Linked DNA regions of Prochlorococcus marinus str. MIT 9515. The protein of the gene in region 1 interacts with the protein of each later gene in a pairwise test. Links are inferred from orthologs where the notes say so. Each region holds a gene or a part of one and is shown in the gene's direction. Other genes may lie near its edges. The genes, in order: ftsZ and rlmN.

The links.
Region 2: the proteins of ftsZ (region 1) and rlmN interact in binary tests that used the Escherichia coli proteins (3 or more experiments, as listed by UniProt). The link is inferred for Prochlorococcus marinus str. MIT 9515 from one-to-one orthologs.

What each region holds. Positions count from the first base shown.
Region 1 is NC_008817.1:1,303,900-1,312,476, forward strand. The notes cover bases 2,737-5,558. They hold ftsZ (cell division protein FtsZ), read left to right. Parts: upstream 2,737-3,500; coding sequence 3,501-4,616; downstream 4,617-5,558. Other genes in these bases: P9515_RS07095 (cell division protein FtsQ/DivIB), read left to right, coding at 2,737-3,323; panB (3-methyl-2-oxobutanoate hydroxymethyltransferase), read left to right, coding at 4,771-5,544; hemW (radical SAM family heme chaperone HemW), read right to left, coding at 5,537-5,558. Also shown: tRNA (N6-isopentenyl adenosine(37)-C2)-methylthiotransferase MiaB, read left to right, coding at 1-1,108; P9515_RS07085 (D-alanine--D-alanine ligase family protein), read left to right, coding at 1,118-2,185; P9515_RS07090 (hypothetical protein), read left to right, coding at 2,197-2,607; more of P9515_RS07095, read left to right, coding at 2,604-2,736; more of hemW, read right to left, coding at 5,559-6,760; P9515_RS07115 (PIN/TRAM domain-containing protein), read left to right, coding at 6,858-7,967; P9515_RS07120 (ATP-dependent Clp protease proteolytic subunit), read left to right, coding at 8,008-8,577. UniProt on the Escherichia coli protein: Essential cell division protein that forms a contractile ring structure (Z ring) at the future cell division site. The regulation of the ring assembly controls the timing and the location of cell division.
Region 2 is NC_008817.1:1,445,792-1,454,387, reverse strand. Bases 2,430-5,270 are described here. They hold rlmN (dual-specificity RNA methyltransferase RlmN), read left to right. Parts: upstream 2,430-3,247; coding sequence 3,248-4,294; downstream 4,295-5,270. Other genes in these bases: P9515_RS07910 (HEAT repeat domain-containing protein), read left to right, coding at 4,509-5,270; P9515_RS07920 (high light inducible protein), read left to right, coding at 3,065-3,217; P9515_RS07925 (DNA-directed RNA polymerase subunit beta'), read left to right, coding at 2,430-3,017. Outside these bases: more of P9515_RS07925, read left to right, coding at 1-2,429; more of P9515_RS07910, read left to right, coding at 5,271-5,279; P9515_RS07905 (DUF2997 domain-containing protein), read left to right, coding at 5,397-5,612; P9515_RS07900 (DUF1257 domain-containing protein), read left to right, coding at 5,599-5,991; P9515_RS07895 (ferredoxin), read left to right, coding at 5,995-6,360; P9515_RS07890 (aldo/keto reductase), read left to right, coding at 6,366-7,565; 16S rRNA (guanine(527)-N(7))-methyltransferase RsmG, read right to left, coding at 7,562-8,281; P9515_RS07880 (J domain-containing protein), read left to right, coding at 8,373-8,596.

The sequences.
Region 1 (8,577 bases):
CGGTTGCCTAGCTCAACAAGAGGGGGAGTCTCTTTTAAGAAGAGTTCCAGAACTAGATTTAATAATGGGGCCTCAACATGTTAATAATCTTGAAAATCTTTTAGAGAGAGTTGATTCAGGTAATCAAGTCGTTGCCACCGAAGAAACTTTTATATCTGAAGACATCACTAATGCAAGAAGAGATAGCACAATTTGTGGTTGGGTGAATATCATTTATGGTTGCAATGAAAGATGTTCTTATTGTGTCGTCCCCTCTGTTAGAGGGAAAGAACAGTCAAGATATCCAAAGGCAATTAAAAGTGAAATACAAACTTTAGCCCAAAATAATTATAAGGAAATTACTCTTTTAGGTCAGAATATTGATGCCTATGGAAGAGATCTTCCTGTCACAACAAAAGAAGGGAGGAAAGAAAATACCCTTACTGATCTCCTTTATTTTATTCATGATGTAGATGGAATTAGAAGAATAAGATTTTCTACTAGTCATCCAAAATATTTTTCAAAAAGACTTATAAAAGCTTGTTATGAATTAGATAAAGTTTGTGAGCATTTTCATATTCCTTTCCAAAGTGGAAATGATGAAATCCTGAGATTAATGGCAAGAGGTTACACAATCGATAAATATAAAAAAATAATTGAAAATATAAGATCATTAATGCCAAATGCATCAATTACTGCAGATGCAATAGTTGCTTTCCCCGGTGAAACAGAAAAACAATATCAAGATACGTTAAGGTTGATATCCGACGTTGGTTTTGATCAAGTGATGACCGCGGCATATTCTCCTAGACCAAATACTCCAGCAGCGATCTGGAATAATCAAATTGCTGAAGAAGTTAAAAAAGAAAGATTAAAAGAAATTAACGAATTAGTTGAAGCAACCTCAAGGAAAAGAAATCAAAGATATCTAAATAATACTGAAAGTGTTTTGATAGAAGGTTTGAATCCAAAAAACTCCATGCAAATGATGGGTAGGACAAGAACTAACAGACTTACTTTTGTAGAAATCCCCGAAAACATTGAATTTAATTATTCTTTTGGAGATGAACTAAATGTCAAAATAACGGAAGCGAGATCTTTTTCTTTAAGCGGTCAAATTTATAAGTAATCTTTCCAAATGGTAAGAAACGAAAAAAAATGTATCGGAATAATATTTGGGGGCACTTCAAATGAACATTATGTATCAATATCTTCCGCCAAAACAGTTTTTAAAGCTCTAATTTCAAGAACAAATAAAGAACTATTCAGGATTAAAGCTTTTTACATAAATAAACATGGAGTTTGGATTGATAGCGATTTATCTCTAGAAATACTTAGAGAAAATAGTGGAAATAATATCTTCGAAAAATATCAAGAATTGCCTAACAGAAAAATAAACTTTCTCAACAATCTTGAATTCCAAAATATTGATATTTGGTTTCCTTTATTACATGGTTGCAACGGAGAAGATGGGGCTATTCATGGATTACTAAAATTCACCCAAAAACCTTTGATTGGATGTGGAATTTCAGGTTCTGCTATTGGAATGGATAAAATATTGATGAAACAAATATTTTCAAATTTGTCAATTCCACAAGTGAATTTTTTAGCCATCCAAAATTATGATCTAAGTGATGATAATGTTAAAGATAATTTATCTGTTGAAATAATTGAGAAATTAAATTTACCAGTTTTTGTAAAACCTGCGAATTCAGGATCATCTCTTGGCATTTCTAAAGCTAAAAATAAATCAGAAATAATTAAAGCTTTACAAAAGGCTTGGGAAATAGATTCAAGAATTGTTATCGAAGAGGGATTGAATGTTAGAGAACTTGAATGTGGAATAATTGGCAATCTAAAACTTTCTACATCAAAAATTGGGGAAGTTTCCTATTCATCAGATTGGTACGATTATGATTCAAAATACTCTACGGATAATAAAATAATTATTCCAGCTGATATTGATTCTCAAATCTCTGAACAAATTAAAGATCTAGCTATTCGAAGTTGTAGAGCATTAAATATTTATGGTTTTGCAAGGGTAGATTTCTTTTTAGAAAAAATTTCAAGGAAAATCTTCTTAAATGAAATAAATACCATCCCTGGCTTTACTAGCAAAAGTATGTTTCCAATGCTTTGGAAGGCCTCAGGTTTAAATATTGATCAACTTGTAGCTAAACTGATTGATATATCCTTAGATTCATAGAATAAAGTCAAATGCTGCATGGACTACTTTGGTTACCATTACTTTTAATCTTCGTTCTATTAACTGCTCTTGGTTGGCTGGAAAGAAGAAGACAAAATCTTTTTAGAAATTGGGCTAATGGTTCTGAAATATGCAAATTAGATAGTTCTGGTGCCGCCTTTTTAAAAGATGGCGAATTAAAATGGAGTGCATTTGAAGCTGGAACATTTGAAGAGAAAGATAGCTTCACAATAAAAAAACTTGAATTAGTAGAATTAATGGCACTTACTTCAGGTGAAGCCCCTTTAACCAATGAATCACAAGGTAAATGTAGACTTAGGCTTGTAGGGGATGGGAAAGAGATGGATGTTCCTTTCTCAGATGCAGAGAGAGCTAGAGAATGGATGGAACAATTAATGGAAAAAGCTAGATGTGATTTGTGAACAAAAAAAAAAAAAAAAGAGGGACTTTTTTGTTGGTTACCTTTTTTTTCCTAACAACATACCTAAATACTAAAACTTTTCAAAAAGTTTATCCGCAAGATATTTTAATTTTTGGTAGCGATTTTTTCTCTAAGAACGATATCCTTAATAATTCATCCCTAAAGTTGCCAACCCCATTGATATTTGTCAAAACTATATTTACGGAAAAAGAGTTGAAAAGGAATTTATCTCTTGAGAATGTTTCAGTTTCGAGGCAGATATTTCCTTTTGGTTTGAAAATCCTAATTCAAACTAGAACGCCAATAGCTTATGGGGATAAAATTTTAAAAGGAGAAAAAATAAATGGTTTTATTGATAAAGAAGGTTTTTTTATAGATGAAAAACATTCAGATAAAGAAAGTATTAAAAAATTGTCCGTTAAAGTTTTCGGTTGGAAAGAAAATTTTAAAGAGATATTATCAAAAATTTTTTATTTTCAAAAAAACAATAATGTTGAATTCGTTACGATAGAGTTTTCTCCGAATGGATTTTTAACTTTAGAAGAAAAAACCTTAAAAACGATACTATTAGGCATTGAACCAAAAAGAATCGAAACTCAATTGCAAATAATCGAAGATATCAAAAATCAAATAAAAGATACTAAAGTTTTAAAAAAAATAGATAATATCGATCTTACTGATCCACATAATCCAAAAATTAAAGTGTTCAAACCCTAATAATTGAAAACAAATTTTAAAAAAGTTTTTTTGATTACTACAGTATTTATAAGGGTTCTACTTATTAACTCAAAAATTTAATAAGTTAATATTTAAGGATTTTCGTCAAGAAAATCCAACATATTTACTTAGTGAGTTCATAATGCACCCAATACTAGTATTTGATTTTATTTAGAGATGAGCTTCGGAAACAATCCAAACTTTGATCAATCAAAAGACATCCTTCCAAGTCAAAGTGCCAAAATTGAAGTCATTGGTGTTGGGGGTGGTGGAAGTAATGCTGTAAACAGGATGATTGATACTGATCTTGAAGGCGTTTCTTTCAGAGTTCTGAATACTGATGCCCAAGCATTATTACAGTCTTCTGCTGAAAAAAGAGTACAACTTGGTCAAAACTTGACAAGAGGATTGGGAGCAGGTGGAAATCCAAGCATTGGTCAAAAAGCCGCCGAAGAGTCTAAGGATGAACTTCAACAAGCTTTGGAAGGTTCTGACTTAGTTTTTATTGCTGCAGGCATGGGAGGAGGTACTGGTACAGGTGCAGCTCCAGTTGTTGCTGAGGTTGCAAAACAAAGTGGTGCCTTAACTGTAGGAATAGTTACAAAGCCGTTTTCTTTTGAAGGCAAAAGGAGAATGAGGCAAGCAGAAGAAGGTATTGCAAGACTAGCTGAAAATGTTGACACACTGATTGTTATTCCAAATGATCGATTAAAAGAAGTTACGGGAGGTGCTTCGATTCAAGAAGCCTTCAGAAACGCTGATGATGTTTTAAGAATGGGTGTTAAAGGCATTAGTGAAATAATCACTTGCCCAGGTGAAGTTAATGTTGATTTTGCTGATGTTCGATCTGTAATGACTGAAGCTGGGACAGCTCTTCTAGGTATGGGTATTGGTTCGGGGAGATCTAGAGCGCTAGAAGCAGCCCAAGCGGCGATGAATAGCCCATTACTAGAGGCAGGAAGAATTGATGGGGCCAAAGGTTGTGTTATTAACATCACTGGAGGTAAAGATTTAACTCTTGACGATGTAACCGCAGTTGGAGAAGTTATAAGTGATGTAGTAGCTCAAGATGCAAATATAATCGTAGGTACAGCTGTTGATGAATCAATGGAAGGGGAGGTACAAGTAACTGTTATTGCAACAGGTTTCGAAACCAACCAACCATTAAAGCAACAAAGTTTAAAAAACAGATTATCTAATCAACCTTTTTATAATGTTTCCGATAATAAAGACACAGGAGCCAATATCCCAGAATTTTTAAGATTAAGGCAGAATAAAAAAAATATCGAATAATCGTTAGATTGGAGTGACTCGGTTATCTCGCCTGCCTCAAGCATCCCTTGTGGCTGCTACCTTCCGATCCTGACCAGGTTTGGGTGTTAAAACCGCGAAAGGCCGAGTCAAAATTATACTAGCAATTTTTGATAAAAAAAGATACATAACTCTTATGTTGCCATCAGAACTCGTTAAATATAAAAAAAATTCTCAAAAAATCATTGCATTAACTGCTTGGGACTCCATATCAGGTTCTCTAGCTGAGCAATCAGGAGCAGATATTGTTCTAGTAGGAGACTCTTTAGCAATGGTGTGTTTAGGATACAAATCCACATTACCAGTAACTTTAGAGAATATGATTTATCACACAAATGCAGTTTCAAGAGGGTTCAGCAGAGAAATAGAAGAACATTCCTTATTAGTTTGTGATATGCCTTTTCTAACTTATCAATGCGGAGAAGATAAGGCAGTGGAATATGCCGGGAAAATAATTAAGAACACCTATGCAAAGGCAGTAAAAATTGAAGGTGCTGAACCAGAGGTCCAAACTGTTATTTCAAGGCTAATAAGAATGGGGATTCCTGTCATGGGGCATTTAGGACTTACACCACAGAGTTATTTAAATCTAGGATTAAAAAAACAAGGGCTCAAGAAAGAAAGTTACGAAAAAATCAAAAGAGATGCTTTATCACTAGAAAAATTGGGATGCTTTTCTATAGTTTTGGAGCATATTCCGGAATTACTTGCTAAAGAAATTCAAACCGATTTAGAAATACCGACAATAGGAATAGGTGCAGGCGTCTTTTGTGATGGTCAGGTAAGAGTTACGGCTGATTTATTAGGCCTAAGTGATAAGCAGCCTCCATTTTGTAAACCAATTGTTGATGGGAAAAAATATTTTGGTGAAAAACTTAAAGAGTGGGTAACTTCTGAAAGGCTTAGTTAACTTTGTCCCACCATCTAAACATTGAGACAAGAATTTGATTGCTTAATTCCATACCTTTTGGATCACTCAAAAAAAATCTATTACCTCTTTTAATTAGAAGACCACTTTCTAAGAATCTTTCCCATTCTTTTAATAATTTTTTTAAAGCTATTTCAGACTTTTTTTTATCCCAATTGTGTTCGTTTATCAATTTATAAATATTCACACCCTCTTTAAGTCTCATTCCTAACATGATTTTCTCATCTAATTCTTTATAAATATTTTCTTTATTTTCTAGAGAAGTCTCTAATTTAATTTCGCATTGCTCAGCTACCCACTTTTTATAGTCTTTACTAATTCTTGGTCTTGTAAACTTTTCCCCCCAAGGAGAACTTGTAGAGCCTTGTCCAAAACTCCACCATCCTAGACCAGTCCAATAAACTCTATTATGCCTTGATTGATGACCAGGGAGAGCATAATTAGAAATTTCATATCTTGAATAACCTGATGCTTTTAAAATAAAATGTGTCAGTTCACTATTTTTAAAAGATTCATCATCATTCGGTAATGATAGTTTGCCTAAATCAACTAATTTTTTAAAAACTGTTCCATTTTCAATACTTAAATCATAAATTGATATGTGTGGAGGGCAGAACTTTAACGATTTTTCTAAATCTTCTTGCCATTCTTTAAAACCACTACTTGGTAAATTTTGAATCAGATCTAAACTCCAACTTTTTATGAGACCATAATCATGTGCTCTCTTTAGCCAAGAACAAGATTTTTCAACATCTTCACCACAATGTCTTCTTCCCGCTTGATCAAGTATCTGATTATTAAAACTTTGAGCACCAAGACTAAATCTATTAATTCCGGCTTTTATAAAGCCATGAAGATCACCTTCATTAAAACTAGCTGGATCAACTTCCATTGTAATTTCAGCACCATAGTCAATTCTGTAATTCTCCTTAAAAAGATTTATTAAATGTTCGATCTGAATAGGATCTAAAATTGAAGGAGTTCCTCCACCAAAATAAATTGTTGAAAGAGGAGTTTTATGTTTGATTGACAATATTTCTTTATCTAAATAGGTCAAATATTCTTTTACAGTATTACTTCCATAGCCATTTAAACTTTCAATATTGTTACCTAGAGGTACAACTGCAAAATCACAGTAGAAGCATCTTCTATGGCAAAAAGGTATATGTACGTAAGCACTTCTTGGAAACTTATTCATAATATAAATAAATTTTTAGGCTAAAAAAAATCTAGTTAGGGGTTTAAAAAATAAAATATTTATTTACTCAATTAATAAACCCTAGTAGATTGTATATATGACAGATATTTTAGTACTAATTTTATTTGTATTGTCTGGAGCAGCATCTGGATGGCTTGGGGTTGATCTTTTACCAGTAGACATACTTAAACAAGTCTCAAATATTGAAGGTTTTAGGGTTGTACTAGCAATTATAGGATTTTTTGTTGGATTAGCAGCAGGCTTCGTATTCCTGCAGCTTAGAAAGACATTTCTTGATCAAATACGCACAATGCCCACTGATCTACTCATCAGTAGATCAGTAGGGTTAATTTTAGGATTACTTGTTGCTAATTTACTACTAGCGCCAATATTGTTAATTCCATTTCCAAGAGAAGTATTTTTTGCAAAACCATTAGCAGCTATTCTTAGTAATTTTTTCTTTGGGGCACTTGGTTATAAATTAGCTGATACACATGGAAGAACACTTTTAAGATTGTTTAACCCAAATAATACTGATGCATATCTAGTTAATGAAGGTATACTTCCAGCCGCAAGCCCAAAGATTCTTGATACAAGTGTAATTATAGATGGAAGAATTAATGGTTTATTGAGCTGCGGCTTACTTGAGGGACAATTAATTGTCGCTCAAAGTGTAATTGACGAGCTACAAACTTTGGCTGACTCTAGTAGTAATGAGAAAAGAGCTAAAGGGAGAAGAGGACTTAAATTATTGAAAGAACTAAGAGAACTTTACGGAAGAAGACTTGTTATAAATCCAACAAAATATGAGGGGAACGGAGTAGATGAAAAACTTCTAAGAATATCTGAAGATATGGCAGGTACGTTAATTACTGCAGATTATAATCTCTCTCAGATTGCGGAAGTAAAGGAATTAAAAGTTATGAATTTGAGCGATTTAGTGATTGCTTTGAGGCCAGAAGTACAACCCGGGGAATCACTTAATATTAAAATTGTTAGAGAGGGAAAAGAAAAAATGCAAGGGATTGGATATTTAGATGACGGCACAATGGTAGTTATTGATGATGCAAAGAAATTTGTTGGAGATAGATTGGACATAGTTATAACTGGTGCATTGCAAACACCAACAGGAAGAATGGTATTTGGAAAACTGATAAATGATCCTGAGTCAAACAAATCTTTTAAATCAACAGCGACACAGGGCTAAATCTAGCTAGAATCATTCCAGTATTTATTTTGTGGAACATATGACTGTATCTGCTCCTTATTATGGCGAAAATACCGCTATGAGGACTCCGCCCCCAGATTTACCTTCTCTTCTTTTAAAGGAAAGAATTGTCTATCTTGGATTGCCGTTATTTTCAGATGATGACGCTAAAAGGCAATTAGGAATGGATGTTACTGAGCTCATTATTGCTCAACTCCTTTATCTAGAGTTTGATGATCCTGATAAACCTATCTACTTTTATATCAATTCAACAGGTACTAGTTGGTACACTGGAGATGCTGTTGGTTTTGAAACAGAAGCTTTCGCCATCTGCGATACTATCAACTACATCAAACCACCTATTCATACAATTTGTATTGGACAAGCCATGGGTACAGCAGCAGTTATCCTATCTTCTGGGACAAAAGGTCATAGAGCAGCTCTCCCGCATGCTTCTATTGTTCTCCACCAACCTATTAGTGGCGCAAGAGGGCAAGCAACCGATATCCAGATAAGAGCCGAAGAAGTGTTAAAAAATAAAAAATCAATGCTTGAGATATTATCACGCAACACTGGGAAAAGTATTGAAGATCTCTCCAAAGACTCTGAC
Region 2 (8,596 bases), 140 kb from region 1 along the record:
TCCATACTGGCGGGGTATCTACAGCAGAAAGTGGAGTTGTAAGATCTAAAATTAAAGGTAAAGTTGAATTTAGTTCAAAGGCGAAGATCAGAGGATATAGAACCCCGCATGGAGTTGAAGCTAAACAAGCTGAAGTAGATTTTTTACTAAAGATAATTCCATCGGGGAATAACTCTAACAAAGCTCAAAAAATTGAAGTAACAAGTGGATCTCTTTTATTTGTAGATGATGGTCAGGAAATTGATTCAGATATAACTGTCGCACAAATTACTTCAGGAGCCGTAAAGAAAAGTGTCGAAAAAGCCACCAAAGATGTTATTTGTGATTTAGCTGGACAAGTAAGGTATGACAAAGTCCTTCAACCAAAGGAAGTTACAGATAGGCAAGGTAATATCACTCTAAAAGCTCAAAGATTAGGCAGACTATGGGTTTTGGCTGGAGACGTTTATAATTTACCTCCCAATGCTAAACCTGTTATTTCAACAGAAAAAAATGTAGAACAGGGAACTGTTTTAGCCGAGGCGAGCCAATACAGCGAGTTTGGTGGAGAAGTGCGTTTAAGGGAATCAGTAGGAGATTCTCGAGAAGTTCAGATTGTAACAACTTCAATGCTATTAAGTAATTTTAACTTGATTGAAGAATCCACTCATTCTGGGGAAATATTTCATTTAGAGTCTAATGATGGAACTATTTATCGATTAAATACTTCACCCGGGAGCAAAATTAGTAGCGGTGAAGTCATTGCTGATTTAGCTGATGAAAGATTTAGAACTAAAACTGGAGGATTGGTTAAATATGCACCTGGTTTAAGTGTTAAAAAAGCAAGATCATCTAAAAATGGTTTCGAAGTTAGTCAAGGTGGAACATTGCTTTGGATTCCTCAAGAGACTCATGAAATAAATAAAGATATATCATTGCTTATGACAGAGGATATGGCATGGATAGAGGCAGGAACAGAAGTAGTTAAAGATATATTTAGTCAAACCTCAGGGATTGTCACAGTAACTCAAAAAAATGATATTTTGCGAGAAATTACTGTTAGAAATGGTTCTTTTCATGAGTGTGAAGATGAAGAGGTTTTAAATCGATTTACTGAAGAAGGACAATTAGTTAATCCTGGTGAGAAAATTATTGATGGAGTCGATAATAATGAAATTCTGTTTGTTCAAAAATTAGAAACATCAAAAAGTAAAGGTTTACTCTTAAGAACTGTAGAAGAATTTAATATTCCTGATGAGGCTGAATTGCCAGAATTAACCCATGTAAAGCAGGAAAAAGGACCATCACTTGGATTGAAAGCTATTCAAAGGCTCTCTTATAAAGATGGTGAATTAATAAAATCTGTTGAAGGTGTAGAACTTCTAAAAACCCATTTGAGTTTAGAAAGCTTTGATGCTACACCCCAGATGACCATTGATGTTGAGACAATTAAAGATAAAAGTAATGACTCAATAAATAGATTAAATTTAGTTATTTTGGAATCAATTTTGGTGAGGAGGGATACCATATCCGATTCTAGTCATGGTTCAACACATACTGAATTACAAGTGAAGAATAATCAGCAAGTTAAAGCTGGAGATGTTATTGCTACTACTCAAATTCTTTGTAAAGAGAAAGGAATAGTTCAATTACCCGATCTGGTTGAGAACGAACCCATTAGACGACTAATTGTTGAGAGAGAAGAAGATAAAATAAAAATTAATATCACAGGTAAAGCGCTTGTTAAAGTTGGTGATCGTGTTGTGGATGGAGATTCAATCAGTGAAGGAGAAAAAGCTACTTCATGTGGAGAAATAGAAGAAGTTTCTAGTAAATGTGTAACCTTGCGACTTGGAAGACCATATATGGTTTCTCCTGATTCTGTTTTGCATGTAAAAGATGGAGATTTAGTTCTTCGAGGAGATGGCTTAGCATTACTAGTTTTTGAAAGACAGAAAACAGGAGATATTGTTCAGGGCTTACCTCGAATTGAAGAATTGTTAGAGGCGAGGAGACCAAGAGATTCATCAACTTTATGTAAAAGATCTGGAGTTGTACAAATCAAAGAAGGAAATGATGATGAATCAGTATCTTTATCAGTTATAGAAAGAGATGATTCTATTAACGAGTATCAACTTTTAATAGGACAAAATATTATGGTAAGTGATGGCCAACAAGTGAAAGGGGGAGAATTGTTAACAGATGGTCCAATTAATCCTCATGAGTTACTTGATTGTTTATTTACAGATATAAAAGATCAAAAACCTTTAATGGATGCAGCTAGAGAATCAATATCAAAATTACAAAGAAGGATGGTAAACGAGGTCCAGAATGTTTATAAGTCTCAGGGAGTAGCGATTGATGATAAACATATCGAAGTGATAGTAAGACAAATGACCAGTAAAGTTCGTATTGAAGATGCAGGAGATACTACTCTTCTTCCAGGGGAATTAATAGAACTAAGACAAGTTGAAGACACAAATCAAGCAATGTCTATTACTGGAGGAGCACCAGCAGAGTTTACTCCCGTTTTATTAGGTATTACTAAAGCTTCCCTTAATACAGATAGTTTTATTTCAGCAGCATCTTTCCAAGAAACAACCAGAGTTCTTACTGAAGCTGCCATCGAAGGTAAATCAGACTGGCTTAGAGGTTTAAAAGAGAATGTCATTATTGGAAGACTCATCCCTGCTGGTACAGGTTTTAGTGGGTTTGTTGAAGAATTAGCTTCAGAAGCAGGGCCTCATCCCGATATTCTCGCAGAAGAATCTGGTGGATATAGACGAGCCCAGAATTTAAGACCAGATTATACAGTTGACATGCCTCAATCCCCTACAGTAAGTTCTACTGCTATTCTTGATGATCCAAGTGATGAAGATTTAGAAACTACTAGGAATAGACATGGAATTGATCCTTCCTCAAGTAATTTTGCTGCTTTTGCAAGGCCTAATGCTGAAAATCAATTTTCTGAAGACCAATTACCCGATCCAGCAGCTTTGGAAGGGTTACAAGAGGAGGGACTTCTTTCTGATGAATAAACTATTTTCATCATAAGTTACTAGAATTCTATTTTAAACATTTATTAATGATTAAGCCTGACATTGTTCCTAAAAGAAAATTGCCTCGTTACGGATTTCATTTTTATAATGAGAGGCTTAACGGAAGGATGGCGATGATTGGATTTATTGCTCTAATTCTGACTGAATTTTTCTTGAAACATGGATTATTACTATGGTAATTTTTCCAAATAATAAGGGTTAAGGGTAACTTGAAAAACCTTCTAGGATGCAGTGTAAAGGATTTAGAAAATGTAGCTTTAAATTATGGACAAGCTGCGTTTAGAGGGCGTCAAATTTATAGTTGGCTTTACAACTACAAAAACAGGTCTAAAAGTATTGATGAAATCAATGTCTTGCCATTAAATTTTAGAAACCAATTAAAAAAGGAAGGTTTTATATTTGGGGAATTAATTTTAAAAGAAAAGTATTTAGCAAATGATGGAACCTTAAAGTTGTTATTGAATACTAGAGATAATGAGAGTGTAGAGTGCGTTGGCATCCCTACTGAGAAAAGATTAACCGCATGTCTTTCAAGTCAAGTGGGGTGCCCAATGGATTGCAAATTCTGTGCTACTGGTAAAGAAGGATTAAAAAGATCTTTAAAAGCAAGTGAAATACTTGACCAAATTTTATTTATTGAAAATGAAATGAATCAGAAAGTAACTAATATTGTTTTTATGGGAATGGGTGAACCTTTATTGAATATTGATGAGTTACTTTTTTCAATTAGATCAATAAATGAGGATTTTGATGTTAGTCAGCGAAGGATCACAGTAAGCACAGTTGCTATTCCAAACATGATCAGAAAACTATCAGAAATGTCTTTTCAAGTATTGGGTAAATGTCAGTTTACGCTTGCAATAAGTTTGCATGCTTCAAATCAAAAAACAAGAGAAACTATAATACCTAGCGCAAAGAATTATCACATTAAATATATTATTGATGATTGCAGAGAATTTGTAAAAAAGACTGGTAGAAGAGTTAGTTTCGAATACTTAATGCTTCATGGGGTCAATGATAAATTAGAGCACGCTGATGAATTAAGTAATCTAATAAAAGGTTTTCAATGCCATGTCAATTTGATTCAATATAATCAGATTGAGGAAGTTGAATTTAAGCAAACCCCTTCAAAGAATGCTCAACTCTTTCAAAACAGACTTTCTAATAATGGGATTAATGTCAGTCTTCGAAAAAGTAGAGGCTCAGACAGAAATGCGGCATGTGGTCAGTTAAGACAAAATGCCAAAATAAAATAATCATTTTTAAAAACTTTTTATTAAATTCCACTCAAACACGTTATTATTGACTTAATTGTTTTTTTTTAATTGGGTTTCATAAGAACTAAACTGTTACCTTTTGCAATTGTTAGCCTTTTTGGGATAGCTTTTTTTGCAGTCAGTGCAAGAATTTGGCTTCCTGGAGATATGATGTTACCTGCTCCGATTAATTAATCTTTATTTTCACTTGAAAATGACAAAAAGAAAGGATATTCAGAATGAAAGCTTAGCAGAAATAGCGATAGATCCTGATGTTTTAGCTAAAGAATTATCTGTAGAGCTTGAAATTGATCCTTTAGAACAAATTGATAAGGATGGTTTCTCAAGAGGAGCTTTAAATAAAAATTTAGAGTGTGATCAAGCCTTAAAAATGCTCAAGGGTGACAGAGAGCAAAGAATACAAGGCTTAAGAATATTTTGTGAATATAGAGATAAAAGATCTTTTTCTCTTTTACTGCCTTTACTAGATCAACCTTGCCCAGTAGAAAGAATGAGTGCTGTATATGCATTGGGTAGAAATCCATTTCCTAGCGCAGTTGAAAAATTAGTCAGCCTATTAGAAAACGATGACAATGCATATGTAAGAAGAGCTACTGCTTGGAGTTTAGCTAATTATGATAATCAAATTGTTTTGAAGCCATTGATAAATTCATTAAAAAATGATGTGGCTTCAGTAAGATTATGGTCATCTAGTTCGCTAGCTGAAATTGGAAGTACCTCATCCTCGAATGCTCAATTGGCGGCTGAGCAACTTTTAATAAGCTTAAAAATAGATAATGAGCCTGTTGTTAGAAGCAACTGTATATGGTCGTTATGTAGGTTGTTCGAAAAGTTGGAGGATATATTGCAGGAGGAATTTGTTGATGAATGTACAAAAATTGCACTTTTTGACAAAGAGCCTTCAGTGATGGAGGAAGCTAAAACTGCTTTAGATTCAATGGGAATGCAAGGATTTTACAATTAAATCTCTGACATTTATTAGACAATCAATATAAAAATTAAAATTTAGTTAATTTAAACAACTGAAACTAAAATTTTTGGTTATTCTATACACAGTAATAGTACTTAGTGCTCTAATTAAATGCCTCAAAGAACATTAAGATTTAAAATCCATCAAAACGGAAGGGTTGAAGAAACTGTTGAAGGTTTTCAAGGGGAAGCATGTAACGATGCTACAAAGAATCTAGAAAATGCTCTTGGCGAGGTGAAAGTTAAGAACAAAACTTCAGAAGCATTTATCACTAACCAAAGCAAAAAATTACAACAACTTAATAAAGAATCTAATGTCCCATTTTAGTACTATTAAAACTCAACTTAGAGAAGCAGAACCTTTGATAAAGGCTATAACTCAATTGGGTTATGAGATTAATAAAGAAGAAAAGTTTGTAAAAGGTTATAACGGTCAATTTACGGCGGTTGATATCAGTATGGATCTTCCTGAGGATACAAAGGTTGGATTTAAATGGGATAACAATTCTAATGCCTACGAATTAGTAACTGATCTTGACCTCTGGAAATTTAACATACCTGTTGAGAGGTTCATATCAAAAGTTACTCAAATGTATGCTTATCATACAATTATTTCTAAAACAGAAGATGATGGATACCAAATAGTTGAGCAAAAAAATAAAAATGATGGATCTATTGAATTGGTTCTTACTAAGTGGGAAAGCTAATCATTGGATACTGATCCTTGTTTCGAAAATGAAATTCTTAATGAGGTTGATGAATTAACAGGTTATGAACCTGTTCTAGGTGGAAAGTTAATAGAAAAAGCTGTATGGGTTGATGAAAGTAGATGTATCGGTTGTCAATACTGTGTGCATGTTGCAAACAATACTTTTATAGTTGATGAAGATTATGGACGGAGCAGAGCAATAAGACAGGATGGAGATAATCTTGAAACGGTTCAAGAGGCTATTGACACCTGTCCTGTGGATTGTATTCATTGGGTTAAATTTGAGGATTTAGATGATCTAGAAAGTAATCTTGATAGGGATATGTTTCAATCACTAGGAAAACCACCAAGAGTGAATAAGCATTAATTTTAATGGAGTTGCCTTGTCGCAGATTTGGTAGAACTAATCTGAAAATGCCTGTTTTGTCATTAGGAGGTATGAGATTTCAAAAAAGTTGGGATGACTTAAAATTTTCAGAAATTTCAAGAAAAGAACAGAATAAAGTTGAAAATATTTTGAATATTGCAAATAACTTCGGTTTTAATCACATAGAGACAGCTAAATATTATGGGACTTCTGAAATTCAATTAGGTATGGGTTTAAAAAGTATTAAAAAAATACCAAAAATCATTCAAACAAAAATCCCTCCTAATCGTGATCCGAAATTATTCGAAGCAGAACTTTTGAAAAGCTTTGAAAATTTGCAAGTAAAGAAAATTGATTTATTAGCAATACATGGAATCAATACACCTGAACATCTTCATCACGCCATAAAAGATGGAGGCTGTATTGATATTTTAAAAAATTTCCAAAAAGAAAATTTAATTGGAAATATAGGATTTTCGACTCATGGAGAATCATCTCTTATAGAAAAAACCATATCAACAAATTTTTTTGATTACGTTAATTTGCATTGGTATTTCATTAATCAAACCAATACTAAAGTAATTGATTTAGCTCGTAAATATGATCTTGGGGTTTTCATAATAAGTCCTACAGATAAAGGTGGACATCTTCACACTCCATCAACAAAAATGTTAGAACTTTGTAGCCCTCTACATCCAATAGTATTTAATAATCTTTTTTGCTTAAGAAATAAAAATGTTCATACAATAAGTGTTGGGATCGCAAAAGAGAAAGACTTTGATTTACATTTAGAGGCAGTTTCGTTATTGTCAGAAACTGATTATTATATTCCTAAAATATTGAATAGATTAAAAGAGGAATCAATAAATTCGTTAGGTCTAGAGTGGTATGAAAGTTGGAATAAAGATTTACCAAATTGGCAAAATACACCTGGAGGAATAAATATCCCTGTTCTTCTCTGGCTCTCGAATTTAATAGACTCCTTTGATTTAGAAGATTTTGCAAAATCTAGATACCAATTACTTGGTAATGGTAGCCATTGGTTCCCAGGTAATAATGCAAATTTATTAGATGTTGATATATGTGAAAGTCAATTATTAAAAGTTTTAGAAAGGCATATGAAACCCAAAGAGGTCATAAAGAAATTAAGAGTCCTAAAAGAAAAATTTGGAAAAAAATCATTAACGAGATTATCAAAAAATTAACCTTTTAGGGGATATTTTTCAGCCTTCCCAATACTTCTAGGGAAAATATCAGGACAAGATGCCTTTGGCTTAATAAAGATAACATTACGGATGCCCTTTTCTTTAGGAAGAGATTTACTTTTGATTTCCATTATTTTTCCTTCTAAAACATTTAATGTATTTTCTAAATTTTTATTATCTTCATTTCTCCACTTCCCACAATATAAAATACCTAATCCATTCTGTTCCAACATAGGCAATATATATTCTGCAACTGTTGAAGGATTACTCACTGCTCTTGCGGTTGCAATATTAAAACTCTTTTTGAATGAAGATTGACGCCCAACGTTTTCAATACGATCATTTATTACAAATATATTATTTTTGAAATTCATTCTTTTGATAATTTCTTTTAGTGAATCTGTTTTTTTTTTGGAGGAATCTACTAAATATATCTCTGAATTGGGATGTGTTATTGCATAGGCAAATCCTGGGAAACCACAACCTGATCCAATATCAATAAATTTTTTATTATCAAAAATTTTTTTTGAATTTTCTTTAAATGTCCAAAGACTGTCATATACTTGAGAAATCCAATAATCATCTCCTTCGATTAACCTAGTTAAGTTGGTTTTATAATTTAATTCTTGAATTCTTATCCGTAATTCTTGAAACATCATTATTTCCTCTCCCGTTATTAATTTTAATAGTTCTTTTGGGATACTTTCTTTTGTCATTGAATTTTAAATAGTCTCTTCTTCGCGTTTATTAGATACGTTCAATCTTATCAAAATTGATTAGAATACCTCCAATGATTAATAAATTTTTTTGAAAGGCAAGATAACTTACTATAAGATTTTAGGCGTTGATGAAAATGCTTCAAATCATGAATTAAGAAAAGCTTTTTGTAAACTCTCTTTAGAACTACATCCAGATACAACTTCTTTAGAATTAGAAGATGCAAAAAATAAATTTCAAAAAGTATTAGAGGCATATGAAAATTTGAACAATTCTAATCTAAGGAAACTTTACGATGAAAAATTACAAGTAAA